Regions from separate parts of the Thioalkalivibrio sp. AKL7 genome, predicted to be linked through region 3. Evidence: predicted binding sites of a transcription regulator. Region 3 holds the regulator's gene; each other region holds the start of a gene.

Evidence for each region. The regulator FliA, encoded in region 3, starts transcription of late flagellar genes. The targets are predictions, from matches to a motif close to GCTAAAGTTNNNNNNNNNNCNGCCGATA.
Region 1: flgM (flagellar biosynthesis anti-sigma factor FlgM) is a predicted target of FliA. The motif match lies at 1,611-1,638, and genes of this name have one in related genera.
Region 2: G315_RS0112880 (putative motility protein) is a predicted target of FliA. The motif match lies at 2,673-2,700, and genes of this name have one in related genera.

The regions. Positions count from the first base shown of each region.
Region 1 is NZ_KB906947.1:576,057-585,703, forward strand. Features, by position in the region: gene G315_RS0102580 (chemotaxis protein CheV) at 1-50, opposite strand, end outside; gene flgA (flagellar basal body P-ring formation chaperone FlgA) at 858-1,535, shown strand; gene flgM (flagellar biosynthesis anti-sigma factor FlgM) at 1,675-1,989, shown strand; gene G315_RS0102595 (flagella synthesis protein FlgN) at 2,005-2,490, shown strand; gene G315_RS0102600 (flagellar brake protein) at 2,573-3,289, shown strand; tRNA gene G315_RS0102605 (tRNA-Pro) at 3,374-3,450, opposite strand; gene G315_RS0102610 (MerR family transcriptional regulator) at 3,704-4,060, opposite strand; gene G315_RS0102615 (integration host factor subunit alpha) at 4,044-4,343, opposite strand; gene pheT (phenylalanine--tRNA ligase subunit beta) at 4,347-6,707, opposite strand; gene pheS (phenylalanine--tRNA ligase subunit alpha) at 6,707-7,735, opposite strand; gene rplT (50S ribosomal protein L20) at 7,925-8,284, opposite strand; gene rpmI (50S ribosomal protein L35) at 8,305-8,502, opposite strand; gene infC (translation initiation factor IF-3) at 8,873-9,391, opposite strand; gene thrS (threonine--tRNA ligase) at 9,414-9,647, opposite strand, start outside.
Region 2 is NZ_KB906957.1:71,051-80,697, forward strand. Features, by position in the region: gene G315_RS0112865 (zinc-binding alcohol dehydrogenase) at 1-381, opposite strand, end outside; gene G315_RS0112870 (CDP-alcohol phosphatidyltransferase family protein) at 518-1,297, shown strand; gene G315_RS0112875 (YceI family protein) at 1,290-1,928, shown strand; gene G315_RS0112880 (putative motility protein) at 2,395-2,607, opposite strand; gene G315_RS0112885 (class I SAM-dependent methyltransferase) at 2,888-3,517, opposite strand; gene folE (GTP cyclohydrolase I FolE) at 3,796-4,449, opposite strand; gene G315_RS0112895 (DUF3429 family protein) at 4,474-5,280, opposite strand; gene G315_RS0112900 (NAD(P)/FAD-dependent oxidoreductase) at 5,403-6,776, shown strand; gene G315_RS0112905 (DUF1365 domain-containing protein) at 6,777-7,547, shown strand; gene G315_RS0112910 (cyclopropane-fatty-acyl-phospholipid synthase family protein) at 7,547-8,803, shown strand; gene G315_RS0112915 (MFS transporter) at 8,784-9,647, shown strand, end outside.
Region 3 is NZ_KB906947.1:271,699-281,345, reverse strand. Features, by position in the region: gene motD (flagellar motor protein MotD) at 1-231, opposite strand, end outside; gene G315_RS0101185 (flagellar motor protein) at 239-982, opposite strand; gene G315_RS0101180 (chemotaxis response regulator protein-glutamate methylesterase) at 984-2,099, opposite strand; gene G315_RS0101175 (chemotaxis protein CheA) at 2,102-4,165, opposite strand; gene G315_RS0101170 (protein phosphatase CheZ) at 4,210-4,986, opposite strand; gene cheY (chemotaxis response regulator CheY) at 5,082-5,462, opposite strand; gene G315_RS0101160 (RNA polymerase sigma factor FliA) at 5,504-6,271, opposite strand; gene G315_RS0101155 (MinD/ParA family protein) at 6,268-7,092, opposite strand; gene flhF (flagellar biosynthesis protein FlhF) at 7,079-8,323, opposite strand; gene flhA (flagellar biosynthesis protein FlhA) at 8,397-9,647, opposite strand, start outside.

The DNA of each region.
Region 1 (9,647 bases), 300 kb from region 3:
TGCCCCACCAACTGGGTTCGCTGATTCACATCGTCAATGAATTGACTCATCGTGCCGCTCTCCTTGCCCCGATTGCTCTAGGGAAACACTGATTAATGTACACGCTCGCGCTCGAGTCGCTTTTGCGTGCGAACAAGGCGCGGCGACTGCCGTGCAGTCATTCTGCACAAGGGAGCCGCAACGCCGTGCGCACGCAAAAGCGGCCGAGCCCCTGCTTTTCAAAGGATTGTGGGGTTGGTACCCCAGGTTCCCCGATCCTGCGTTGCGCCGCTTGCGGGTAGAACCACTACCCGCTGCACGACGCGCCTTGTCTCGGGGAACCTGGGGTACCAACGCGAGTGCGTACATTAATCAGTGTTTCCCTAGGCACCGGACAGGCCTCAAAGGCCAAGTGTGCACCGCGCAACCCCGGCCTGTCATTTGCATTTGCGTGCATGCGCCTTCTGACGCCGCCTCATGGCCATAACGGCCGCCCGCGACGGTCCTTGAATGCGCGCGCGGCGCGAGATGCCCATTCATTGGCACGACATCTGCATGTTTTTGCGTACTGAAACTGCACGCGACTCGCTCGACATCGACGCAAGATCCGTCAAACCCGAGCCATTCGCGCACAGTCCGACGCCCGCACCGAACTGGCTGCGCAGGACAGGACCAAACAGGACCGCGACATGAACCAGCGCCGACCCATTTCAGAATTTGCTTCCGCTGCCAGGGAGACGCTGATCCGTTCGCTCGTTCGCGTTGGGGCCTCATTCGTTCCAGGAAAAGGCGGGCCCTCCGGTGCCTCGCCAGCGAGCGTGATCGACTCGAGCGCAAACGTGCGAGCCATTCCGCGTCTCCTTGCCGGCGTCACCCTCTTGTTCATCCTGGTACTGCTGTCTACCAGCGTCCGGGCCGAAGTCCACCCGGTTGACGACATCCGCCACGCCGCCGAGCAGTTCCTGATTCAGGAACTGGGCGTTACCGATACCGAGAAGGATGTTTCCATCGAGATTGGCCAGCTCGACAAGCGTCTGCGCCTCGTCCCCTGCACGGACGGCCTGGAAGCGCGTTTCCCACCCGGCGGTCGGAGTGACGGCAACACCGCTGTCCATATCCAGTGTGCCGGCCCGGTGACCTGGCAGTTATACGTGCCGGCGACGGTCGAACGTTACGCCGAAGTGCTGGTTGCGAACCGTACCCTGCCGCGCCAGCACACCCTCTCGGCGGGCGACCTGCGTTTCCAGCGAATCGAGACCTCGCGCCATGCCGGCAGTTATCATGAGGAAAAGAATGCCCTGATCGGCCAGCAGACCCGGCGCAGCATCCGCCCGGGTCAGATCATCGGAACGCAGCACGTGAGCCCGCGCGAGATCATCAGTCGCGGCCAGCGGGTTACCATCCTGGCAGAGAACGGCTCGATCGCCATCCGCATGCAGGGCGAAGCGCTGGAGAACGGGACGCTGGGCGAGCGAATCCGCGTCAAGAACGCATCCTCCGGGCGCGTCGTCGAAGGCGAAATCCAGGCCTCCGGCCACATCCGGGTAGCGCTTTGAGGCCTCGACCCACCAGGCACGCCAACGATCTTCGAAGCGGACTGTGAAGCCCGTTACACTTTTCCGCCCCCGAGGCCTACAGTTTCAGCAACGCTGGCCGTAAACAATTGCAGCACAGTTACAACGACAGGAAGGCATCATGGATATCAAGGGCCTCAATACGAACAGCCTGCGCCCCGACAACCAGAACCCCGGGGTAAAGGGTCGCGACGAGTCCGCCAACACGGCAAGCCGTGCCCCGGCCTCCGGTAACGCATCGACGGCAAACAATGATTCGGTCACGCTCACCGGGGCCGCCCAGGCAATGAATGCCGCGGCCGGCGCGGGCGACACCGCCCCCTTCGACGCCGCCCGCGTTGCAGAACTGCGCGAGGCGATCTCCAGCGGCAACTATCCAGTGGACAACCAGCAGCTGGCCGATCGCATGATCGACCTCGAAAGCCTGCTGCGCTAACCCGGTCTATCGCCCATGAATGCCGACGCGCACCATAAACTGCAACGCTCGCTCGAGACCTCAATCCGGCTGGCTCATCAGCTGGAAGAGAGTCTGCTAAAGGAGACGCGCGCGGTCGAAGCGCGCCAACCCGATACGCTGCAGGACGTGGTGACCGGCAAGCAGACCCTGCTGCATGAACTGGAAACCGAGACACGCAACCAGCAAGGCCTGGTCGAGGCCGCCGGCGAGGCCTTCAGCCCCGAGGGCGTCGCACGCCTGTTCTCGAAGATGGACGATGGCGTCGTACTGAACGACCTGTGGCAGGCCCTGCGCCAGTCCATCGAACGCTGCGACACTCTGAATCATGGCAATGCGCGCCTGATCGACCGTGACCGCCAGCGCGTGGAACTCTCCATGCAGATCCTCCGCGGCGAGGAAACCGGCCCCGCGGCCACCTACGACCCGTATGGCCGCGCCCGGCCCGGAAACCGCGGCGGACGCCAGATCACCCAGGCCTGAGAGCCCGGTCCTGGTGGAGGCTGGCTTTTCGCGGCATCCACCAGTACCTTGCGTCCTCACACCTTCCTAACACTTCGGACGCATGGACGACACGGACTATACCGTCGATAAGCCGGACCGGATTGCCGGCATCCTCAAGGACCTCGACCACAAGCTCACCGTCGTGAGCGTTCGCGTGGATACCGACGGCCCCCTGTACACCTCGGCCCTGGTCCGTCTGGACCCAGCCGCCAAGGAACTCTTTCTCGACGAGCTGACCCCGCCTCGGGCGCACCAGCAGGTTCAGGCCGGCATGGACTTGCGCGTATTCGCGGCGCTGCGCGGGGTTGCAGTACGATTCGGCACGCATGTAACACGCATCGAGCAGGAGCAAAAAGGCGCGCTCTACGTCTGCACCTATCCGGAAACTCTTTACTACCTGCAACGCCGCGAAACGTTCCGCGTGCACATCCCGATGGCCCAGCGGCCTCAGATCGAACTCCATGCAAAGGCCTGGAAGGATCCCGTGATTGGCGAGGTTGCCGACCTCTCTGCCCAGGGCATGTGCATCGAGTTGTCCACCACCCTCCTGGATGCGCTTGAGGACCAGGCGAACCTGGCCTTCGAGAACCTCTTGCTCCCCGATGTCAGTGAACGCCTTTCCGGGGACCTGCGGCTGGCCAACCGTCGCCGCAGCACGCGTGATGGCTTCGAGTTTGCAGGCTTCGAGATCGTCGGAATGACCCAGTGGATGGAACGCCAGACCAACATCGCCCTGCTCCATTACCAGCGCGAAGCGCGCCGCCGCTCGATGGATTGAGCCTGCGCCCAGGCGACGCCGCAACCCGCAACTCCGAACACAAAAAAAGGCCGCTTAAAGCGGCCTTTTTTGATCGTTCCTGTTTGGTCGGGACGGCAGGATTTGAACCTGCGACCCTCTGCACCCCATGCAGATGCGCTACCAGACTGCGCCACGCCCCGAAGCCGCGAACTATATCCGATTCCCCGCCTTCACGAAAGCATCGGCCACCCCATTGCTGCGAGATCCGTGCGGACCATTCGTGCCACGTACGCCGAGAATGGCGCATTGATGCGATTCGCTTCGCTCGTCGCATCCTACGCGGGTTCCCGCCTGCGTTACCGTAAATCCGATTCAGCTCTGTAGGATGCGACGAGCGAAGCGAATCGCATCAACACGACGTCCCGAAAGCCACCCACCCCCTGGGTCCGGGCCTCAGGCGCGCAGTACGCGCAGAACCGACTCAAGCTCCGAGATGGTGTCCTGGATGATCTGCTGGGCCTGCTGACGATCACCCTTGGCTTCGTCGCCGGAGAGCTTCTGACGGGCACCATTGATGGTGTAGCCCTCTTCGTACAGCAATGCGCGAATCTGACGGATCAGGATCACGTCCTGGCGCTGGTAGTAGCGACGGTTGCCGCGCCGCTTGACCGGCTCCAGCATCGGGAATTCCTGCTCCCAGTACCGCAGCACATGCGGCTTGACCTGGCACAGCTCCGCGACTTCGCCGATGGTGAAGTAGCGCTTGCCCGGGATGGCGGGCAGTTCCTGGTGGTTACTCGCCTCCAGCATAGCTCTCTACCCGCTCGCGCAGTTTCTGTCCCGGCCGGAAGGTCACCACACGACGCGCGGAGACCGGAATCTCTTCGCCCGTCTTGGGATTGCGCCCTGGCCGCTGGTTCTTGTCGCGCAGGATGAAATTCCCGAACCCGGAAAGCTTCACGCCCTCGCCGGTCTCCAGCGACTGCCGCATCTCCTCGAAGAACATCTCGACGAATTCCTTGGCCTCGCGCTTGTTGAGACCCAGTTCCTCGTTTAGCGCGGCGGCGAGATCCGCCTTGGTTACAGCTGCCATCGGCTATTGTCTCAAGGTTGCGTTGAACCGGGCCTGGAGATGCTGCACCACCGCGTCGGTGACGCCAGCCACGTCCTGTTCGCCTAGGGTGCGATCAAAAGCCCGTAAAATCAAGCCCAAAGCCAGGCTTTTTTCGTCCGGATTCAAGCCTTTGCCCTGGTACACATCGAACAGGCGAACGTCCTGAAGGATCCCCAGGCCAAGCTCATCGATGGCCGCCAGCACATCGCCCGCCGCCACCGACTCGGCCACGACCAGCGCCAGATCCCGACGGATGGACGGGTACGGCGACAACGGCGTGAACTGCGCCACCGGGGCGCGCACCACGGCCGCGGCATCCAGATCGAACAGGTAGACCGGCTCCACGTCGAAGCGCTCGCACAGCGCCGGGTGCAGGCGCCCGACCCAGCCGATCGGATGGCCGTCCACCAGTACCCGTGCGGATTGCCCGTCATGCAGCGCCGGATGACGTTCCGCGCGAAAGCCGAGCGGGCCGGCGACGCGTTCGCACAGGCCTTCCACGGTGCCCTTGGCGTCGAAGAAATCGACCTTCTTCGCCTCGCCTTCCCAGCCTTCCGGAGCCACCCTCCCACCGAGCAGGCCGGCCAGTCGCGGCTCCTGCCGCAGACCGGACGCATCCGGAACAAAGCGCAGGCCATGCTCGAACAGGCGCAGGTCCGATTGCTGGCGCGCCTGGTTGTAGGCGGCGGTGGTCACCAACCCGGGCCACAGTCCCGGGCGCATCACCGCCAGATCGGACGAAATGGGATTGGCCAGCGCCAGGGGTTCCACGTCCGGGTAGAACGCACTGGCGGCCTCGCGAGCGATAAAACTGAAGCTGATCACCTCATGGAAGCCCTGGCGGGCAAGCCCGTTGCGCAGTGACCGCAGACCCGACTCCGGCGTCACCGGCGCAACCGGCTTTGGGAGTGTCTGCGGCAGGGCGTCATAGCCGTGCACCCGGGCCAGCTCTTCGATCAGATCCTCCTCGCGTTCGAGGTCGAATCGGGCCCGCGGCGCGCGTACCGACCAGCCGCTCTCGCACGTCTCGATGCGGCAGTCCAGTGCCTCCAGGATCCGCTCGACCTCGGAAGCCTCTAGGGTCACCCCAAGCAGGCGCTGGACACGATCCGGGCGCAGGACGATCGCCTGTTCCGCATGGGAGGCCGGCGTCTCACCCACTTGCTCGACCGGGCCACACTGCCCGCCGCAGAGTTCCAGCAGCAGCTGGGTCGCGCGTTCCATCGCCTGCGGGACCAGGGTCGGGTCGACACCCCGCTCGAAACGGTGGGAGGCATCGGTATGCAGGCCGTGGGCCCGCGCCCGACCGGCCAGGGCCCGCGGTGCGAAATGCGCACATTCGAGGATCACGCGGGTGGTGCTGGCATCGACCGCACTGGCGGCGCCGCCCATCACTCCGGCCAGCGCCAGGGGGCCGTCATCACCCGCAATGACCAGATCCTGCGGCGACAATTTCACCGTCTGGTCGCCTCCGAGCAGCGTCAGAGTTTCCCCCTGTTTGCCCTGGCGCACCTGGATCGGGGCGCCCGTGCGATCGGCATCAAAGGCATGCAGTGGCTGGCCCAGTTCCAGCATCACGTAATTGGTCACATCCACGATCGCGCTCAGCGGGCGCACCCCGGCACGGCGCAGGCGTTCGGTCATCCACAGCGGCGTCGCGGCCTTGGCGTCCAGACCCTCCAGCACCCGTGCGGCATACAAGGGGCAGGCCTCCGGATTCTCGATGATCACGCTCACCCGGGCATCGCTGGCGACCTCCACGGCCGGCATCGCCGGGGCATGCAGCGGCCGGTCCAGCAATGCCGAGCACTCCCGCGCAATCCCGCGCATGCCCAGGCAATCGGCCCGGTTCGGCGTCAGGTCCACTTCCAGGATGGTGTCGTCCAGCCCCAGCGCCTCACGCAGGTCCTGGCCGGCCTCCAGCGTCGCCGGCAGGGACATCAGGCCTTCGGCATCATCTGCCAGGCCAAGCTCGCGAGCGGAGCACAGCATGCCCTCGGAAGCCACGCCGCGCAGCTTGGAGCGCTTGATACGGAAATCGCCGGGCAATACCGCACCGATCACCGCCACCGGCGCCCGCATGCCTTCATGCACGTTGGGCGCGCCACAGACGATGGTCAGCGGCTCCGCCTCGCCCGCTTCGACCCGGCACACGCGCAGGCGATCCGCGTCCGGGTGCGGATCGACTGCCACCACATGGCCCACCCGCACCCCACTGAACGCGGGCGCCGCCGCTTCCATCGCATCCAGTTCCAGACCCGCCATGGTCAGGCGATGGCCGAGTTGTTCCGGGGTCTCGTCGATCTGCAGCCATTCCTGCAGCCACTGCACACTGATACGCATTAGCCTGTCTGCCCGAATTGCCCGATGAAGCGGATATCGTTGTCGAAGAACAGCCGGAGGTCATTCACGCCATGGCGCAGCATCGCCATGCGTTCGACGCCCAGGCCAAAGGCAAAGCCGGTGTACTGCTCGGCGTCGATCCCCACGTGACCCAGCACGTTGGGGTGCACCATCCCGCAACCCATCACCTCCAGCCAGCCGGTGTGGCTGCAAACGCGGCAGCCGTGACCGCCGCAGTGCACGCACTGGATGTCGACCTCGGCCGACGGCTCGGTGAACGGGAAGTACGACGGCCGAAAGCGCGTGGCCAGATCGTCCCGATCAAAGAAGGCCTGAAGAAATGCACTCAACACGCCGCGCAGATCCGCGAACGTGATGTCCGTATCCACGCAAAGCCCTTCCACCTGGTGGAACATCGGGCTATGCGTCAGATCCGAATCGCAGCGATACACGCGCCCTGGCGCGATCACGCGCAGCGGCGGGCGCTCCTGTTCCATGGTGCGGATCTGCACCGGCGAGGTATGCGTGCGCAGCACGCGGTGGGCATCAAAGTAGAAGGTGTCGTGCATCGCCCGCGCCGGGTGATGCTCGGGGATGTTCAGGGCCTCGAAGTTGTGGAAGTCATCTTCCACCTCGGGGCCCTCGGCCACGCGAAAGCCCAATCCAGCAAAGAAGGTCTCGATGCGTTCCAGGGTTTGTGTAATGGGGTGCAGCGCGCCATCGGCCTGACGCCGCCCCGGCAGGGTCACGTCGACCTGTTCGCCCGCCAGCTGTTCCGCCAGTGCGCTCTGCGCCAGGGCCTCCTTGCGCGCCTCGATCAGGCCGGCGACCTCGGTCTTGGCCTCGTTCACTTTCTGCCCCGCCGCCGGCCGTTCCTCCGCCGGTAGCTTGCCCAGCTCCTTGAGCTGTGCCGTGAGTGCGCCCTTCTTGCCGAGATAGTGCACCCGGACCTCGTCCAGCGCCTTCAGGTCCGTGGCCCCTTCGACGCGCTCGCGCGCCTCGGCGACCAGCTGTTGCAGTTGTTCCACGACTTCCCCCGACTGGTACGGGCCTCCCCGGCCCCCTATTCGCCTGCAAGGCAGCGGCCCGCACTCGGGGGCCGCTGCCTTGCAGGCGCCTCGTTTCCTGTTCCCGAAACAAAAAAGGGAGGGCATCGACCCTCCCTTCTCGGGACCCGCCGGCACACCGCCGGCGGGCAGTCCTTCAGGCCCTGCGGCTCAGGCCGGCAGTGCAGCCTTGGCCTTCTCCGCGATCTTGCCGAACGCGGTCAGGTCGTGCACGGCCAGATCGGCCAGGGTCTTGCGGTCGATATCGATCTCGGCCTTGTTCAAACCGTTCATCAAACGGCTGTAGGAGAGATCGAACTGACGGGCCGCCGCATTGATGCGGACGATCCACAGCGACCGGAACTGACGCTTCTTTTGGCGACGGTCACGGTAGGCATACTGACCGGCCTTGATGACGGCCTGGTTGGCAACGCGGAAGACGTTCTTCCGGGCGCCGTAGTAGCCCTTGGCTTGCTTCAGGACTTTCTTGTGACGGGCGTGAGCGGTTACACCGCGCTTGACTCGTGGCATGTCTCGATTCCTCGGTCAGTTCAACGGTACGGCAGCAGCTTGCGCACGGCCGGGGCATCCGACTCGTGCACCATCGCCGGACTGCGCAGGTGACGCTTACGCTTGGTAGGCTTCTTGGTCAGGATGTGGCTGCGGTGCGACTGGAACCGCTTGAACTTCCCCGACCCGGTACGGGTGAAGCGCTTGGCCGCACCCCGATTGGTCTTGATCTTCGGCATTACTCTCTCCGGCATTTTGGGCCGTACCCACTGCGGGCCGACCGTTTATGAAAAAGCGATGCGGGTATGCGGAAACCCGATCGCCCTTGGGATACGCTGGTCGATATACACGTGCGCGCTCGAGTCGATTTTGCGTGCTGACAAGGCACGGCGACTGCGGTGCAGCATTCTGCACAAGGGAGCCGCAACGCCATCAGCGCGCAAAATCGGCCGAGCCCCTTCGGGGTTGGTGCTTCATTTTCCCCGATCCTGCGTTGCGCCGCTAGCCGGTAGAACCACTACCGGTCTGCGCGCCGCGCCTGGTCTCGGAAAAAATGAAGTACCAACGCGCTCGTGTATATCGGCCAGTGTATCCCATCGTCTGACGGACTTACTTCTTCTTGCCCGTCAGCACCATGATCATCTGGCGTCCTTCCATCTTCGGCCGCTGTTCCACGATCGCGATGTCGGCCATGTCTTTCTCGACCTTGTCGAGCAGCTCGCCACCCAGTTCCTGGTGGCGCATCTCGCGCCCGCGGAAGCGGATGGTCACCTTGCCCTTGTCACCGGCCTCGATGAAGCGGCGCAGGTTGCGAAGCTTGACGTTGTAGTCGCCTTCGTCCGTACCCGGACGAAACTTCACTTCCTTGATCTGGATCTGCTTCTGCTTCTTCTTGGCTTCCTGCGCCTTCTTCGCCTGCTCGAACTTGAACTTCCCGTAATCCATGATCCGGGCCACGGGCGGCTCGGCATTCGGCGAGATCTCGACCAGGTCCAGACCACCTTCCTGGGCCATTTCCAGGGCCTCTGCAGTGCTGCAGACACCGCGATTCTCGCCTTCGGCGTCGATCAGTCGGATCTGCGGACTCGTGATCTGATCGTTCAGGCGGACCGTTTTCGCTGCGCTAATAGCCTTCTCTCCAGTTCAGGGTTCAGTGTTGGCGACTGCCGACCTCCTCCCGGAGGCGTTCGCCGAAGTCCTCGAGGCGCATCACGCCGAGGTCTTCCCCGCTCCGCGTACGCACCGCCACCTGCCCATTTTCCATCTCCTTGTCTCCAAGGACCAGCAGGTACGGCACGCGCTTGAGCGTGTGCTCGCGAATCTTAAAGCCGATCTTCTCGTTTCTCAAGTCGGCCTCGACCCGGAACCCCATCGCGCGCAGCGT
Region 2 (9,647 bases), on a different contig from region 3:
CACCGCATCCGGGATCGGGACCACCGCGGCCGCGGGAACGACGTAGGCGCTCTGGTGCGGATACAGACAGAACACCCGCTGCCCGAGCGGCACATCCCCTTCGCCCCCCGCCTCGACCATTCCGACGCTGATGTATCCGTACTTGACCGGCCCGGGGAACTCGCCCGCCTGGAACGGCGCGCGCATTGCCTGATGCTGGCTCGCGGGGACCCGGCCATGAAAGACCAGCGACTCGGTCCCACGACTGATCGCGGAAAACTGCGTGCGCACCCGCACCTCCCCCGACACCGGCTCCGCCAGTGCCTCCGGGCGCAGTTCGCCCGTGCCGGGACCGACCACCCAGAAGGCCTGTTCGGGAGCCGGCGTGTTCACCGGAAGCACTGCAAGGTCAGGGTGCAAGGCGGCGTCATCATCCGCGCAGTGTGGGCGAAGCGTATTCCAAGCGGCAACTCCCGGCGCGCGGCGTGGTCGCAAGGCAAGGCCCCGGAGACCTCCAACGGAGGGCTACAATCCCCCCATGGAATCATCCACCGCCAAACGTCGCTCCGCGGCGCGGATACGGACCGGTCTCCGCGTCTGGGCGGCCGACGGGCTCGTCGCCGGCCTGCTGGGCCTGGTCGTCACGGCAACGCTGATGCTGCATGCCGAACTGGGACCGCACGCAATCCTCGGCTTTGTCGTGCTCTGGTTCATGCTCGGCGCCCTGCTCGCCACCACCACCCCCCCGGACGGACTGGCCCGGGACGGGCGTGGCCCCGGCCCGGCCAACCGGGTCACGCTGCTGCGCGCCGCCCTGACCGCACCCCTGGGGGCCCTGGTATTCGCCCCCCCTGCCACGGGTGACCCATTGCTGGCCCTCTGGGTGATTGCGCTGGCGGGTCTGGCCCTGCTGCTGGACGGGCTCGACGGGGCCGTCGCGCGGCGCACCGACAGCGCCACCGCATTCGGCGCCCGCTTCGACATGGAATTGGACGCAGCGATGATCCTGGCTTTGTCCGTGCTCGCCTGGCAGATGACCGCGGTCGGCCCCTGGGTGATGCTGATCGGGCTGATGCGCTATGCCTTCGTGCTGGCCGCCCGCCCCTGGCCCTGGCTGGCCGGGGCTCTGCCACCCAGCCGCCGCCGCCAGACCGTCTGCGTGCTGCAGACCGTGGTGCTGCTTCTGGTGCTGATCCCCGGCCTGCCCGCCAGCGCCGCCATCACCATCGCCCTGGCCGGGCTACTGGCCCTCGGCCTGTCCTTTGCCGTGGATATCCACTGGCTCTACCGCCACCGACCGGAGGTGTGTCATGACTGACGCCCGCAACCACCGCTTTTCCAGCCGCCTGCGCTCCGCGCTCCTGACCTGCCTGATGACCGCGACCTTCGCCCTGCCCGCTGCCGCCCTGGCCGATGCCGACCGCTGGGTCATCGACCCCGACCACTTCGCAGTCGGTTTCCTGGTCGATCACGCCGGCTACGCCAAGGTCATGGGCATGTTCCTGGAGGCCGAGGGCGAGTTCACCTTCGACCCGGACTCGGGCGAACTGGAGGGCGGCTTCTTCGTCATCAAGACCGACAGCGTGTTCACCAACCACGCCGAGCGCGACGACCACCTGCGCAACGAGGACTTCCTGCACGTCGAGGCGTACCCGGAGATGCGCTTCACCGCCACGCGCTACCAGCCCACCGGCGAGAACACCGGGCGCCTGAGTGGCGGCCTGGAGCTGCTGGGCGAGACCCGCACCATCCATCTCGACGTGACCATCAACAAGGTCGGGCGCTACCCGTTCCCGCTGGGTGGCCTGTTCGGCCGCCCGTACGTGCTGGGGGCGTCGATGCGTGGCAGCTTCGATCGTTCCGATTTCGGCATGACCTACGGCCTGACCCGCGACATCGTTGGCGACGAGGTCGAACTGATGATCGAGTTCGAGGCGCAGCGGCAGTAACGGACGGCCGCCTGAATGGGTTCACCACGAAGCACTCAAAGAGACGAAGGAAACACCGGGGCGTGTAACCACAGAGGGCACCCAAGGCACGGAGCATGGAAGGCTCCCGGCCTGCCGCGCAGGGCGGGCGCGACGGCTCTGGACGGAAGACCGCGTGATCGCGGGGTCCGGGGGCATCCGGACGCAGCGGCTCCGACATCCGGGACCAAAACACTCCCGCGTCATCCCGGCCGTAGCGCAGCGCAGAGCCGGGATCTCCAGCCCATGACCCCCACGCCGCCGCGCACCCCCGCGAGATCCCGGATCACCGCTGCGCGGTTTCCGGGATGACGATGTAGGAGGCGCCTGGAGACACGGGCCCGCACGGGCCTTGAGCCTGGCTGACGCTCGTTGCTAATCAGGAAACGAAAAGGCCCCGGGTAGTAACGCGCCGGGGCCTTGCAGGGCGAAAGGACTGGGGGGGGCGTCAGGCGGTCGTGTTGATGTTGGTGCCCACGTTTGCCGGCAGACCCTGCGTGGCGGCCTGCATCTCGCCAATGTCGGGCAGTGCCTCCAGCATCGACTGAGCGGCCATCTCCTGCGACTCCATCGCCTTCTTCTGCAGGGCCACATCTTTCTGCATGGCCAGCTGCTGCTGGCTTTGCTGGGTGGCCGTTGCGGCAATCGCGCTTGCGTCCATCCTGGTACTCCCGGAATCTGAATGTACAGGCCCGCCAGCGCTCAGGACGACGGACCTGCCCCCGGTGACGGCCGTATCCCGCAAGACTTGAGCCTCCATGCACGATTTTTTCGCACGCGGGAGAATTTTCAACGCACAACCGCACGAACGGCGATTAGCACCGGAACCCTCGTCCCTAATCCCTTCCCTTCTCCGTGCCCTCTATGTCCGCTGTGGCGCAACCCGCCCTTAGCCTTCTTCGCACTTGCATGCACTTCGTGGTGAACAAGGCCCTCGACCTTCAATCAGTCTTCCCGGCGTTGTGTCCGGCAGGACCTTCGGGCGCTCGGCAGACCCGCGCGGCAAAGCGCCGCATCACGCCACGGGCCACGCGATCCTCGGGTTCGATACAGAACCCGGCCTGCTCCACCGCGGCCTCGGTATCGCGATTCGGATGGCAACCGCCGGTGACGCAGGTCCAGGCCGGCTGCACCCGGTCCTGCGCCCGTCCCAGCAGCGGGCGGGTGTGGCGCACATGCTCCAGCATGCGCAGCGCGCCGCCGTCCGCCAGCACCCGGCGCACCTCGCCCAGGGCCCGCGGCGGGTCCTGGACGCTGCAGAAAACCAGGCCGGAGACCACGCTATCGAACACCCCATCCGCAAATGGCAGCGCCTCGGCCTTCGCCACCACCAGCGGGACCGTCGGCGCACGGCGTCGCGCCCACCGCAGCGCGGCCAGGTCCGGATCCATGCCGATCACTTGCGTCGGATCCGCGTACAGCGGCAGATCGCGCCCGGTCCCGCAGCCGACCTCCAGCACCCGGCCTTCGGCGCCCTCGACCAGGCGCCGTCGCCAGCGACGCAGCCCCAGAAGATCGGCACCGGCCATCAGGCCGTCATACAGCCAGGGGATCTGTTCAAGACCGCGCATCGCGACTCCGTGGGTGCCAGGGGAGGAGAAATGTGACGCATGCCACATTCTTTCGGCGGGTGGCAGGAACCTGTTTCCACAGTCCCTGTCCACTTATACAAGTTGCGGAAATCATCGGCTCGTGGCAACGGCAGCCGGTGATCCGCCGTTCGGACGCAAACCCTCCATCACACGGGTGTCCGAATGATCTTTGGCCCGGCGTCTTCGCCGGGCCATTTTTTTGTGTGGCCGCTCCGACCGGTACAGGCTGACGCGTTCGCGCCAGCACAGCGTCCCCCTCAGTTGCCGGTACGCCCGATCAGATTGAGGAATTCGCGCCGGGTTCGGCCGTCCTCGCGGAAGGCGCCCAGCATCACCGAGGTCGCCATCGAGGAGTGCTGCTTCTCCACCCCGCGCATGGTCATGCACATGTGCTTGGCATCCACCACCACGCCAACCCCCTTGGCCCTCGTCACCTGCATCAGCGCCTCGGCAATCTCGCGGGTCAGGCTCTCCTGGATCTGCAGCCGCGCGGCGAACATGTCCACGATGCGGGCAATCTTCGACAGGCCGATCACCTTGCCATCGGGCAGGTAGGCGACATGCACCTTGCCGATGATCGGCAGCAGGTGATGCTCGCACAGGGAGTACAGCTCGATATCGCGCAGCAGGACCATCTCGTCGTTATCGGACGAGAACAGCGCATCATTCACGATGGTGTCCAGGTCCTGCTGGTAGCCACGCGTCAGATATTGCATGGCCTTGGCTGCGCGCATCGGCGTGTCCCGCAGGCCCTCGCGTTGCGGATTCTCGCCGAGCCCGGCGAGAATCTCGCGGTAGTGCTCGGCGAGTTGTTCCGGGGCGGCCAGCGGCTGGCCCGAGGCAGGGGTGGCCGTCGGCTCGTCGGCCATGCGGTCATCTGCGTTCATCGATGGTTCCTTGTTCTCGTTCATTCTCGCGTTCTTCCTCTTTCCTGCTCAGGCCGCGATGGTGACCGCGAGGCCGGAGGCCAGGGCCAGCATCGCGCCCACGGTCAGCACCAGGCGCAGACCGAGATAGCCACGGGGCAACGCCCGCCGTTGCAGGCTCAGCCGATCCACCCACCACACCCCAAGAAACAGCACGGCCAGCGTCATCAAGGCCTGCGGCAGCGGCTGCAGCACCGCCAGCCAGGCCAGGACGGACGGCACCACCGCCCACACCGGCGCCGAGAGCGGACCCACCCGGTGCTGCCGATCCGCCAGATAGATTCCCCAGTGGACCGCCCCCAGGAACGACAGGATCACCGCACCATAGAGCGCCAGGGCCTCCAGTGCGAAAACCTGCCATTCGGGCTGGGCCATCCAGGCCCCGATGCCGAAGAACGCGAAGGGTAGCAGCCCGGCGTACCCGAGCACCTGCAACGCAGGTGCCGGGGTATCCGGGCGCGCGCCCTCGCCGCGCGCCTGCAGGGCCCGGTGGCCCAGGTACTCGCGCAGTTCAGGGAGGCCGCCGATCACCCCTTCGCGCGTCACAAACAGCGGCAGCACCGCGGCGCCGGTGGCCTGTTGCAACGCATGGAACTGCTCGCGGTTATGGGCCGAGCCCATGCCCCACTCCAGCCGCTGCCAGCGCCCCGGGGCCGTCGCCTTCAGAAGCGCCTCGGCATCCCGGAAATCCGACAGCCCGGAGGTGATGCCCACGATCTCGTGGGTCGTCAGTGCATCGCGCACCTCTGCCGGCCACTCCGGTGCGCCCGCTTGCGCCTGCTTGTCTGTGTTCACGATCCGCGTCTCCCGCTGCACCTGTTTCGCGGTAAACCGCCCTCCTATTGGAAGCCGGGGAACTTTTTACCGCCACCATTTACAAATATTGTACAGTTATTGTATAAGATGTACATCGCCCTGCGGCCCGGAGATCCACCACCATGCAACGCTCGCGCATCGCCGTCATCGGCGGAGGCATCGCCGGCCTGTCCGCCGCCTGGATTCTGCAGACCCGGCACCAGGTCCAACTGTTCGAATCGGAACCGGAGCTCGGCGGCCATGCCCATACGGTGGAGGTACCCGATCCGCAGGGCCACACGGCCATTGATACCGGCTTCGTGGTCTACAACGAGCGCAACTACCCCCTGCTCACCCGCCTGTTCACGGAACTCGACGTCCCCACCCAGGATACGGACATGTCCTTCGGCTACTCGCGCCAGCCCGCGGGCGTCGAGTATGCCGGCTCCGATCTGAACACCCTGTTCGCGCAGCGCCGCAACCTGGTGCGCCCGACCTTCCTGCGTATGGCTCGCGATATCCTGCGCTTCAACCGCCTGGGCAAGGGCCTGTTCGAGCGTGGCGAAAGCCCGGAGGGCACGCTCGGCGCGTTCCTCGCCCGACACCGACTGGGCCGCGGCTTCGCCGAGGACTACCTGCTGCCGATGGCGGCCGCGATCTGGTCCTGCCCGCCCGAGGAGATCCGCGAGTTCCCGGCCGCCAGTTTCCTGCAGTTCTTCCACAACCACGGCCTGCTGGATCTGCGTGATCGCCCGCAATGGCGCACGGTGGTCGGCGGCAGCCGCGAGTACGTCCAGCGGCTCGCGGAGCGCCTGGAACCCGGCAGCGTGATTCACCAACCGGTGCGCGCAGTGATCCCCGAGGCCGACCGGTGGCGGGTCCTGACCCACGATCAGGCAGCGGGGTTCGACGCGGTCGTGTTCGCCTGCCACGCCAACACCGCGCGCTGGCTGCTGAACAAGGCCGACCCGGCGCGCGAGCGTCTGCTCGCCGCCTGCCGCTTCCAGCCCAACCGCGCGGTACTGCACACCGACCCGGCGCTGATGCCCCGCTCGCGCCGCGTGTGGTCCTCCTGGAACTATCTCTCCGGGCGCTCCACCCAGGCGCGCGACAGCGTCTCGGTCTCCTACTGGATGAACCGCCTGCATCGCCTGGAACGGCGCCAGGACTACATCATCAGCCTGAACCCCTGGCGCGAGCCGCACCCGAACACCGTGCTCGGCGAACAGCACTGGGAACACCCGGTCATGGACACCGCGGCCGAGAAGGCGCGTCAGCGCCTCGCGGCCACCCAGGGCGAGAACAACCTGTACTTCGCCGGTGCGTGGATGGGCTACGGCTTCCACGAGGATGGACTGCGCTCGGCCGTTTCCATCGGGCGATCGCTGGGCATCGAACCGCCCTGGTCCTGCCCTGCGGACCCCCCCATGCAGACCGCCCGCCAACCGGGCTCCGCCATTCACGGCGGCGTAGCGGCACCGGCGCACGCGCCGCCTGCGCAATCCCGGAGCGCGTGAATGGACGCCGCCCTGGTCCATGGCACGGTGCTGCACCAGCGGTTCTTTCCGCAGCAATATCGCTTTCGCTACCCGGTAACCAGCGCGCTGTTCGATATCGATCGCCTGGCGGAGACCACCCGGCACTGCCGTCTGTTCTCGCTGAATCGCTTCAACCTCTTCAGCCTGCGCACCCGCGACCACGGCCCGCGCGATGGACGCCCCTGGCGCCCGTGGATCGAGGCCCACCTGGCCGAACACGCCATCGACCTGGCCGGTGGCCCGATTCACCTGCTGACCATGCCGCGCGTCCTCGGGCACGCCTTTAACCCGCTCAGTGTCTGGTACGCCCGGCATGCCGACGGCGAACTGCGCGCCATCCTGCTGGAGGTGCGCAATACCTTCGGCGAGCACCACCACTACCTGCTGCACGAGAACGGCGCCCCCATGGCCCTCCCCGTGCGCCAGGAAAAGAACAAGGCCTTCCACGTCTCACCGTTCATCGACATGCACGCGCGCTACGCCTTCACCCTGACGCCGCCGCGCCTGCAGTCTGGCGCATCGCTGCGCATCGCGATCAACGAATACCAGGACCAGGACCTGATGCTGGTGGCCTCGCAACACGGGCGCCTGCGCCCGTTCAGCGACCGCGCACTGCTGGCCGCCTTCCTGAAGAAACCCTGGATGACCCTCAAGATCCTGCCGCTGATCCACTGGCAGGCTCTCAGAATCTGGTGGCGCGGCGGGCGCTATCACCCACGGCCCGCACCCCCCGCACAGGAGATCGACTAATGGCCCTCGACCACATCGACACCCCGCAGGAAGGCACAACCCGGCCCGACTGGGCCCTGCGCCTGGTTGCCCGCGCCCTGAAGGACATCGACACCGGGCAGATCACCCTGATCGGTCCGTCGGGCGACCGCATCACCGTGCGCGGGCGCAAGGCCGGCGTCGAGGCGGTATGGCACTTCCGCCGCCCGTGGCGGGCCATCCTGCGCCTGCTGCGCCACGGCGATATCGGCTTCGCCGAAGGCTTCATCAGTGGCGACTGGATCACCCCCGACCTGCAGACGCTGCTGCGCTTCGCCACCGACAACGAACAGGCCCTGGCGCCGATGGCCGAGCGCCCGACATGGCAGCGTGCCATCGACCGCATGCGCCACTGGATGCACCGCAACAGTCGCCGCGGAAGCCGCGCCAATATTCGCTTCCACTACGATCTCGGCAACGACTTCTACAACCTGTGGCTGGACCGCACGATGAGCTATTCGTCGGCACTGTTCACCCGCGGCGACGAGGCCCTGGAACAGGCCCAGGCGCAGAAGTACACCCGCCTGCTGGATCAGCTGAACGCCGAGCCCGGCGCACACATCCTCGAGATCGGCTGCGGCTGGGGCGGCTTTGCCGAGATGGCCGCGCAACGTGGCTACCGCGTCACCGGCGTGACACTCTCGCAGGAGCAACTCGACTATGCCCGCGCCCGCATCGAACGCGCCGGCCTGAGCGACCGCGTGGAACTGCGTCTGCAGGACTATCGCGACCTGCAGGGCACCTTTGATCACGTGGTCTCGATCGAGATGTTCGAGGCCGTGGGCGAACAGTGGTGGCCGACCTTCTTCGCCAAGGTCCGCAGCTGCCTGCGCCCAGGCGGCCGCGCGGCGCTGCAGGTCATCACCATCGCGGAAGAGGCCTTCGAGTACTACCGCCGCAACGCGGACTTCATCCAGCTCTACATCTTCCCCGGTGGCATGCTGCCCTCGGTCCCGCGCTTCAACGCAGAGGCCGAGCGCGCCGGGCTCGCGGTCGAGGACCAGGCCCTGTTCGGCGAGGACTACGCGCGCACGCTGCGCCACTGGCACCGGGAGGTCCGCCAGGCGGAGCCGGTCATCGAGGCGCTGGGCTACTCGCAGTCGTTCCTGCGCATGTGGCGCTACTACCTCGCCTATTGCGAGGTCGGCTTCGACACCGCCCGCGTGAACCTGATGCAGGCGGTTCTGCAAAGCCCCGTCCAGCCCGCCGCGCCGGGCCATGACCCCGCGAACCGATGAGGTGAGCACCCTTCGCTGGCCGCGGCTGTTCGCCTACGGCGGCCTGGGCATGCCCCTGGCCGTCCTCGGCCTGCCGCTGTATGTCTTCCTGCCCGCGCACTACGCCGAGCACACCGGCCTGGGCGTTACCCTGGTCGGCGTCTTCCTGCTGCTGGCGCGACTGCTGGACGTCGTCACCGACCCGCTGATCGGCCATCTGTCCGACCGCATCCCCGGTGCCTGGCGGCGGCGCGCGGTCATGCTGGCGGGCGTCCCGCTGCTGCTGATCGCCGCGCCCTTCCTGTTCCGCCCACCGGCCGATGCCGGCGCCTGGTATCTACTGCTCTTCAGCACCCTGGTCTACCTCGGCTGGACACTGGTCGCCCTGCCCTATGCCGCCTGGGGCGCCGAGCTCTCCGGCGACTACCACGAGCGCTCGCGCATCACCGCCGCGCGCGAGGGCTTCGTCGTCCTGGGCACAGTAACGGCCGCCGCGCTCCCTGCGGTCCTTGGCCTGCAGGACGATGCCGGCGCGGCGCTGGCCACCCTTGCAGTCCTGCTGTGGGTGCTGCTGCCGATCGCCTTCGTAGTCCTGCTCTGGCGGGTTCCGGAACGACCGGGGCGCCTGGCGCCGGTGCCCTGGCGCGCCGGCTGGACCCTGCTGCGGTCCAACCAACCGTTCCGCCGCCTGGTCCTCGCCTGGGTCCTGAACGGCACCGCCAACGCCATCCCGGCCACCCTGTTCCTGCTGTTCATCACCCACGTGCTGGAGGCCCCCGGACACGCCGGGCCACTGCTGCTGGTCTACTTCGCCACCGGCATCCTTGCGCTGCCCCTGTGGCTGCGCCTCGCCCGCCGGCTGCCC
Region 3 (9,647 bases):
TGTACGTTCCCGGGCCACAGTGGGGTCCCCGACCTGAATCGGGTCGGCCTGCATCGGTGCGCGGAAGGCGTCCACCAGCGACTCGGACAGCACCCGGTACTTGCCGTCGTCCACCGAGGAGATGGCGTACATCACCACGAAGAACGCCAGCAGCAGTGTGACCAGATCCCCATAGGGGATGGCCCATGCCTCGTGATTCTGGTGTTCTTCCGCCCGCTTGCGTCGCGCCATGGTGACCTCACTCGTGGATGAAGCCACTCAGCTTGCTTTCGATGTTCCGCGGGTTTTCACCTTCCGCAATGGCGATCAGGCCTTCCATCAGCATTTGCTGGTGTTGCGAACGGTTCTGAATAATCGACTTCAATTTGTTGGCCACCGGCAGGAACAGCAGGTTGGCCGAGGCAATGCCGTAAATCGTGGCGACAAAGGCCGCCGCGATGCCCGCCCCCAGCTTGCTTGGATCCGCGAGGTTCTGCATCACTGCCATCAGGCCCATCACCGCGCCGACGATCCCCAGGGTCGGGGCATAGATCCCCATGCTCTCGAAGATCTTCGCGCCCTGCAGGTCGAAGTGCTCGCGGTTGTCGAGGTCGGCCTCCATGATCTGGCGAATGGTCTGCGGTTCACTACCGTCCACCAGCAGTTGCAGTCCCTTGCGGGCAAAGCCGTCGGTCTCCTCGTCGGCCAGCGTCTCCAGGCCTAGCAGGCCTTCCTTGCGCGCGACATGCGACCACTCGACGATCTGCTCGACCGTCGCGCGATTGTCGACCTTCGGCGGCTTGAAGGCCCACGGCAAGATGCGCATACCGTGCATGAAGACCGACAGCCGTGCCTGCACCAGGGTCGCCCCCAGGGTCCCCAGCACCACGATCAGGAAGGCCGCGGCATTCCACAGCGCGCCCAGGCCACTGCCCTTGGCAATGCTACCGCCGAGCACCGCCACCAGCCCCAGGGTAATCCCGATGAGGCTCAGGATATCCATGTCAGCAGAACCCCTTCACCATTGCGGGCCCGATTTCGGGCAGCGGGTACACATGATCGGACAGGCCGGCCTCGGCCACTGCCGCCGGCATCCCGTACACCACGCAGGTCGCCGCATCCTGCGACCACACCTGCGCGCCGGCGCCCTTCAGCGCCCGCGTGCCTTCGCGGCCATCGGCGCCCATGCCGGTGAGGATCACGGCAAGCACCTGCCCGCGCAGCGCCTCCACGGCGGAACCGAAGGCCGCATCCACGCTCGGCTTGTAGATGGTGCCCAGGGGGCTCTCCGCGATTCGCACATGCGTCTGGCTGCCGCGCTCCAGCGTTGTCTGCATCCCGCCCGGGGCCAGCAGCGCCACGCCCGGCTTCAGCACATCACCGTCCTTCGCCTGACGCACCTCGATATTGCACATGGCGTTCAGGCGTTCGGCGAAGGCCGGGGTAAAACTGGCGGGCATGTGTTGCACCAGCAGGATCGGCAGCGGGAAATTCGCCGGGAGCGGCTTCAGCACCTCCTGCAGCGCCACTGGACCGCCGGTGGAGGTACCAATCAGCACCGCGCGCAACTGCCGTAACGGCGTCGGCGGCCGGGAACTGGCAACCGCCGGACCCGGCTTGCGCGCATCGGCCGCGGCCTGACGGTCGGTCTCTTCGCGGCGCGCGGACGGCCGGGCCTCCCGCGCAGGCGTGGTCGTGCCCGGGGCACTGACGGAACGCGCCCGGCTGCGTGACAGCGAGCGCACGCGGCGCCGAAGCAGCATGCGCGCGCTGTCCTCGTCCCCCGCCATGTCGCTGAAGCGCTTGGGAAGAAAGTCCACCGCCCCGGCCTCCAGCGCATCCAGGGTCGCCTGGGCTCCCTCGGTCGTGAGACTGGAGAACATCAGGATCGGAAGCGGGCGCTCGGCCATGATCTTGCGCACCGCGGTGATGCCGTCCATCACCGGCATCTCGATATCCATGGTCACGACATCGGGATCGAGGTCCCGGACCTTGGCGATCGCCTGCTCGCCATTCTCGGCCGAACCTACGACCTCAATGCCGGAATCGGAATCCAGGATCTCGGCGATACGCCGACGAAAGAACCCCGAGTCGTCAACTACCAGAACCCTGATCGGCATCCTCAGCCCTCGCTCGAGCGCGACGCGCGGCGCGGTCGACCGGACATTTGCAGTTGCCGCATCAGAATGGTCACCAGGTCGGAGACGTCGAGGATCAGGGCGATGCCCCCATCCCCGGTGATCGTCGCTCCCGCCAGGCCCTTCACGCCTTGCAGATTCTGGCCGAGCGGCTTGATGACCACCTCTTCCTGCCCCACGAGATCATCCACCACCAGTCCTACCTTGCGGTCGGCCGTATGGACCACCACCACGTGGGCATCCTTGCGCGCCTCAGGCTCGTGCCCAGGCTTCAGCCAGCGCTTGAGGTAATGGACTGGCAGGGCGTGCTTGCGCACCATGATGACTTCCTGATCATCCACGTAATTCGTCTTGGTCAAATCCAGATCCAGGATCTCGGAGACCGAGGCCAGCGGGATCGCAAAACGCCGGCCGTCCAGAATCACCATCAGCGCGGGCAGGATCGCCAGGGTCAGGGGCAGCTTCACCCGCAGCGTGGTCCCTACGCCGATCTCGGAATCGATCTCGATGGTGCCGTTGAGCTGCGAGATCTTGGTCTTGACCACGTCCATGCCAACCCCGCGGCCGGAGACGTCCGAGATCTCGGTCTTGGTGGAGAATCCGGCCATGAAGATCACGTTGAAGGCCTCGCGATCGGTCATGCGTTCGGCCATCGCGGGCTCCATCAGCCCCTTCTCCACCACCTTGCGCCGCAGGGCCTGCGGGTCCATGCCACCGCCGTCGTCCTTGATCAGCAGTGCGATGTGATCACCCTCCTGGGCCGCGCCGAGCACGACCGTACCCTTGCGCGGCTTGCCCGCCGCTTCGCGCACATCGGGCGTCTCGATGCCATGGTCCACAGCATTCCGCACCAGATGCACCAGCGGATCGGACAGGGCCTCGACCAGATTCTTGTCGAGGTCGGTTTCCTCGCCGAAGATCTCCAGTTCGATCTCCTTGCCCAGATTCCGCGACAGATCGCGGATCACTCGAGGGAAGCGATTGAAGACCTTCTTCACCGGCTGCATGCGGGTCTTCATCACCGAGGTCTGCAGGTCGGAGGTCACCAGTGCCAGCGAACTGATCGCCTTGCCCAGTTCGTCGTCAACATGCTGCGAACGCAGCATGCTCAAGCGGTTTCGCACCAGAACCAGCTCGCCCACCAGGTTCATGATCTCGTCCAGCCGCTCGGTATCCACGCGCACGGAGGTCTCGCCCTGTGGAGCCGGGCGCCCCCCAGCCTCGGCCCCGCCGGCGCGGGCACCACCACCGCCCTGCCCACCGGCGGCCGCCGGCTCCGGCGTTACCGCTTTTTCCGGCTCGGGCGCCGCTGCCGCAGGCTCGGTCGGCAGTGGATCCGCAGGGGCGTCCGCAGCCGGTTCGGGCGATGCCGGACCTCCGCCCTTGGCCTGCAACTCGTCCAACAGATTCTCGAACTCGTCGTCGCTGATCAGATCGCCGCCCGAGTCTTCGCTGGCCCCGGCGCCGCCCGACACGGCCGCGTCCACGGGTGCCGGGGCACCGTCACCATGCAACGTATCCAGCAGGGCCTCGAACTCGTCGTCCGTGATCTCCTCCCCGCCGCCCACCATGGCGTCGCCGGGGGCCGAGGCCTGTGGCTCGGGGAAGGGCTCCGGTTCAGGCGCGGGCGGCGCCGCGGCGGTATCTCCGGCGACGTCTTCGTTTTTTGCCATGCGCCGCAGGTCCTCGACCACCGCGGCATCGGCGGGGGTCGGGTCCACTCCGGAGCGCAGATCCCCGAACATGACGTTCAGGGAGTCCAGCACGCGGAGCATGGTGTCCATCAGATGGCTATCGGCCCGACGCTCGCCGTTGCGCAGCAGATTGAAGACGTCCTCGGCGTGATGACACACCGTCACCAGCGGATCCAGGCTCAAGAACCCGGCGCCCCCCTTGATGGTGTGGAAGCTTCGAAAGACCGCATTCAACAGATCCCGATCGTCCGGATTCTGTTCCAGGTCGATGAGTTGCTCGTTGAGCCCCTCCAGCAGTTCCCCGGCCTCGATCAGGAAGTCCTGAAGGATTTCGTCATTGGGGTCGATGGCCATTCAGTCTCTCCGGTCCCGTGGCGCCAGTCGTATGGGGGGCACTGCTAGAAGCCCAGGCTTGATAGCAGATCGTCCACCTCGTCCTGTCCTTGAACGACATCTGCGCTGGAATCTTGAGTCTTGGGCACACTGGGGCCGTGGCCCTTGCGGTCCGCCTCGCGGTCTTCTTCGCCACGTTCCAGCGACGCTTCGGCCGCTTCGACCTGCTCCATGCGCCCGCTGGAGAGCCGAATCAGGGTAACGAGGTTCTCTTCGAGGTCAGTCACCAACTGGATCACCCGGCGAATCACCTGGCCGGTAATGTCCTGATAACTTTGTGCCATCAGCACCTCGGAGAGCAGCCGCCGCAACTCCTCGGCGTCCTCGCCCGCCTGCCCGAAGAAGCTGTCCAGCTCACGCGCGAAATCGCGGAACTCGTCCACCGAGAGCTGCCGGTTGCGAAACCGCGTCCATTTGGCGGTCAAGTCGGCCGCCTGCTGGCTGAACGACTCGGCGATCGGCAGGCTCGACTCGATGGCGCCCATCGTGGCGTGCGCGGCCTGCTCGGTCATGGTGACCACGTAGTTCAGGCGTTCCTTCGCATCCGGGATCTCCGCCTGGGTCAGCTCTACCAGACGCGAGTCCCCACGGAAGCTTTGCAAGGCCTCGTGAAGGTCGCGCGTCAGCTTGCCCAGTTCGTCGAAGAGCTCGCGGTCGTAAGGACGCGCAAGATCCTGCACCAGTGCGCGCGCCGCCGCGTCGTCGCCCGCCTCGAGCGTCTGCACCAGTTGTCGGGCCAGCTCGAGCTGACCGTCGCGTGGGGGGTGTTCCTGTTCAGTCATGAGGAGCCTCTTGCTGGTACGGCGCCGAAGGAGCCGGGTCACGCCCACCCGCGCAAGCGAGACGGACGTCGTCCGTATTCACCACCGGGCGATCCTTAGCCCTGTGCTTCAATACGTTCGAAGATCTTGTCGATCTTTTCCTTCAGCGTTTCAGCGGTAAACGGCTTGACCACATAACCGTTCACACCCGCCTCCGCGGCCTCCACGATCTGGTCGCGCTTGGCCTCGGCCGTCACCATCAGCACCGGCATCGACTTCAGGTTGGCATCCGCGCGGACGGCCTTCAGCAGGTCGATGCCCGGCATGTTGGGCATGTTCCAGTCGGTAATCAGGAAGTCGAAGTCACCATTTTGCAGCATCGGCAGCGCGGTGCTGCCGTCGTCGGCTTCCTGCGTATTATTGAAGCCAAGATCTCGCAAGAGGTTCTTGATAATGCGCCGCATCGTGGAAAAATCGTCCACGATGAGAATTTTCATTCCCTTGTCCACACGTCACTCCGGGATTCGTAAGGTGAGTTTTAGAATAACTGCAAAGCCGCGCCGTCTTCGAGCCACGACCCCATGCGCGCGCGCAGCCGAATGACCGCCTGGCTGCGAATCTGGCTCACGCGCGACTCGGTCACGCCCAGAACAGCCCCGATCTCGCGCAGATTCAGTTCTTCGGTGTAATACAGCGAAAGCACCAGGCGTTCGCGTTCAGGCAGATCCCCAAGGGCCTCGGCCAACTCCTCGCGAAACTCGCCAGCCTCAAGGCTACGCGACGGCGAGACTTCCTGCCCCTCGATCACACGATCGGCCCCGTCATCCCCGCCGCCGAGATCGTCCAGTGCAAACAGATGGGCCCCGGCGTGGTCCTTGAGCATGTCGTAATAGTCATCGATAGGCACGTCCAGCTCGGCCGCCACCTCGCTCCCACGCGCCGCACGCCCCTCGCGGGCCTCGACACTCTGGATCGCGGCGGCCATACGCCGGCTGTTGCGATGCACCGAACGTGGCGTCCAGTCACTGCGACGCAACTCGTCGATCATCGCACCGCGGATGCGGATCCCGGCGTAGGTGGCAAAGGTCGCCCCCTGCCCGCCCTCGAACTGCCGCGCCGCCTCCAGCAGACCGATCATGCCGGCCTGGATCAGATCATCGACCTGGACCGACGCCGGCAGACGGGCCATCAGGTGGTGCGCGATGCGATGCACCAGTTCAACGTGATCGGCAATCAACTTCTCGTGTCCACCGGTCGCGGTGGACGTCGCCTGGTAGCCGGAAAGGCGATTACGCGTCGTCATCATGCGCTCTGCAGCATTCGTTCCACGAAGAACCCGACGCCCCCGTGGTCACCCCCACCGACTGGCCAGCGATCCACCGTGTGTGCCAGGTCGGCAAACGCCTTGCCGGCCGGACTGCCGGGATACTGCTGAACCACCGGCGCCCTTTTCTGCACGGCCTTGCGCAGATGTTCGTCCATGGGGATATAGCCGGCCAAGTCCAGGACCACCTCCGGCAGGTACTTGCCGCAGACGGTATTGAGTTTCTGCATCAGCCGCTCCGCCCCCTCGCGCCCGCTGACCATGTTCGTGACCATGCGGAAACGCCGCAGGCCGTGGTCACGGTGCAGCACCTTGATCAAGGCATAGGCATCGGTAATCGAAGCCGGCTCGTCGCAGACCACCACCAGGGTCTCCTGTACCGCCCGGCAGAACGAAGTCACCGACTCCTGCAGGCCTGCGGCGGTGTCCACGATCAGGACATCCAGCGGCCTGCGGTAGGCGCTGAAGGCATGGATCAGCCCTGCGTGCTCGGCCGGCGTGAGGTTCGCCATCGCCGCGATACCGGAGGCCGACGGGACCACCTTCACCCCGTCCGGCCCCTGGACCAGGACATCGTCCAGGCTGTCCACCGCGCCGGTCACCAGATCATGCAGGCTGCGCTCCGGGCGCATCCCGAGCAACAGGTCCACGTTGGCCAGACCCAGATCCGCATCGAACAGCATCACCTCGCGGCCCAACCGGGCCAGGCCGACCGCCAGATTGACCGACACGTTGGTCTTCCCGACCCCGCCCTTACCCGAGGCGACCGCAATGACCTTCAACGGCTTGTTAGTGCGTGGCATAACGCCCCTTTCCAACCGGCTGAATCAGTTCCAGTGTTGCCGGCTCGGCCCCCTGCGCCGGGCGCAGAGGCGAGCGCGAGCGCCCCGGCGGTTCCATTTCGGCAAGCCGTTCGGCAGCCCAGGTCTCACGGGCATTGCCACCCGCCCGCGCGCCCTCCGCGTCGTCGTCCAGCGCCAGACGGGTCAGATACCCCGTATCAACCCGGTGAAAATCCTCGGCAATGCGCTGGCCATCGCTCACGAACCCAAGTCCCAGGTGCTGATCCAGCAGGACCGACAGGACCTCGCCCAGCTGTTCTGCCTCGTCCAGCTTGGTCAGCACCAGCGCCGAGGGATCCGCCTTGCGAAACGCCTCCAGCACCCGCCGCAACGTACTGCCCTGGGTCGTGGCCGACACGACCAACCAGCTCTCGGCGCGGATATCCGGCGGCAGATGCGCGAACAGCGACTCCTCCTCCACCGCGCGCGGCGCCTGCCCAGCGGTATCCACCAGGATCAGGTGGCCATCGTCCACGCGCCGCGCCAGATCGCGCAGTTCGCGCGCATTCTGCAGCACGCGCACCGAGATCCCCGCCATCTGGGCGAAGGCTTGCAACTGCCGTGTTGCACCGATGCGCTGGCTATCGAGGGTCACCAGCGTAACCGAATCCGGTCCCATCCGACGGATCTGGCGCAACGCGATCCGTGCCAGCGTGGTGGTCTTGCCGACACCGGTCGGACCCACCATCGCCAGCAGCCCACCTTCGTCCAGGATCGCCGGGCGATGCGTGGCAATCGCGCCCGAAAGCCGCGCGCGGAGACGCTCCCAAGCCTGCTCGGGGGAGCTGTCATCGAGGATGCTGCCCGCCAGGCTGCGCGCCAGCGATTCACTAAAGCCGCGGTCGATCAGGCGGACCTTGCATTCTGCCGCCAGCGGATGACGGGCCGCCCAGCGAGCCTCGTCACTCTCCGCATACTGACGCGTCATCAGGCTGCGCAGGTCACGCAACTCCTGGCGCATCGCGGTGAGCTCGGGATCGGCCGGCCAGGAAGGCGCCGCCGAATTCGGGGCGCGGTCGGCGGTACGCGCCTCGCGGGCCGGTTTTGCAGCCTCCGGCTCGCGCACCGGCTCCGAGGACTCGCCATCCTCCAGGGCGGCGACCACCTCCAACCAACCATCCACCCGGCGACTGGAGAGGATCACGGCATCCTCTCCCTGTTGTTCGCGCACCTGACGCATGGCGTCGCGCATGTCCCGGGCCCGATATCGTCTGACATTCATGCTTTGATCTCCTGCGCCGCTCGCGCGGCGGAACCCCTATGTCTCATGCGGACTGCTTCGCTGTTTCTTCCTGACCGACCGTGGCCACTACCCGAATCCGCCGGTTGTCGGGGATCTCGGTAAACGCCAGGACGGTCAGGCTGCGAACCGCGCCGCGCAACCAGCCGGCAATCCAGGAACGGATCTCCGGTGCCACCACCAGGATCGCCGCTTGACCGGCTGTCTCCTGGCGGCGCGCCGCGTCCGCAACCGAACGCTGCAACCGTTCCGCCAGCCCGGGCTCCAGTCCAACCGTGCCACCCGAGCTGCCCTGCAGGGACTTATGCAAGAGCTGTTCCAGCGATGGGTCCAGGGCAATCAGTGGCAGCTCATCCTCCGGTCCCACAAGGTCCTGGACGATGGAGCGCGACAGCGCGACGCGCACCGCAGCGGTCAAAGTGCCGGGATCCTGACTCTTCACCCCGTCGTCTGCCAGGGTTTCGGCGATCGTGCGCAGGTCGCGGATCGAGACCTGCTCGGCCAGCAGGTTCTGCAACACCTTCAGCACGATCGAAAGCGACAGCGTCTTGGGCACGAGGTTCTCTACCAGCTTCGGCGAATGCCGCGCCAGCTGATCCAGCAGATGCTGTGCCTCCTCGTGCCCGATCATGCGGTGGGCGTTCTCGCGGAACACCTGCGACAAATGCGTCGCAATCACCGTGGAACAGTCGACTACGGTATAGCCGGCGCCCTGGGCCTGGTCGCGATCCGACGGGTCGATCCACAGGGCATCCAGGTTGAAGGTCGGGTCCTTGGTCGGGGTGCCCGGCACGGTGCCGAAGACCTCGCCTGGATTGATCGCCAGTTCGCGGTCGGGGAATACCTCGGCCTCGGCCACAGTGACCCCCAGCAGGCTGATCCGATAGGCGTTCGGACTGAGCTCCAGGTTGTCGCGGATGTGCACCGGCTGCAGCAGGAAGCCGAGCTCCTGCGACAGCTTGCGGCGCACGCCCTTGATCCGTCCCATCAACTGGCCGTCCTGGGTACGGTCCACCAGCGGGATCAGGCGGTAGCCGACTTCAAGGGAGACCAGATCCACCGGCGGGACATCTTCCCAGGTCAGGTCGCGATCCTCCGAACGCGCCCCGCCCTCGTCTTCCTGCGGGATGCGCTCCACTTCCACCTCGGCCTCGCGGCTCCGGCGCTTGAGCAGATAGGCCCAGCCAAAGATCAGCGCCGCCAGCCCCAGGAACACGGCGTTCGGCATGCCCGGCACGACGCCCAGCGCGCCGATCACGCCACCCGCGACGTACAG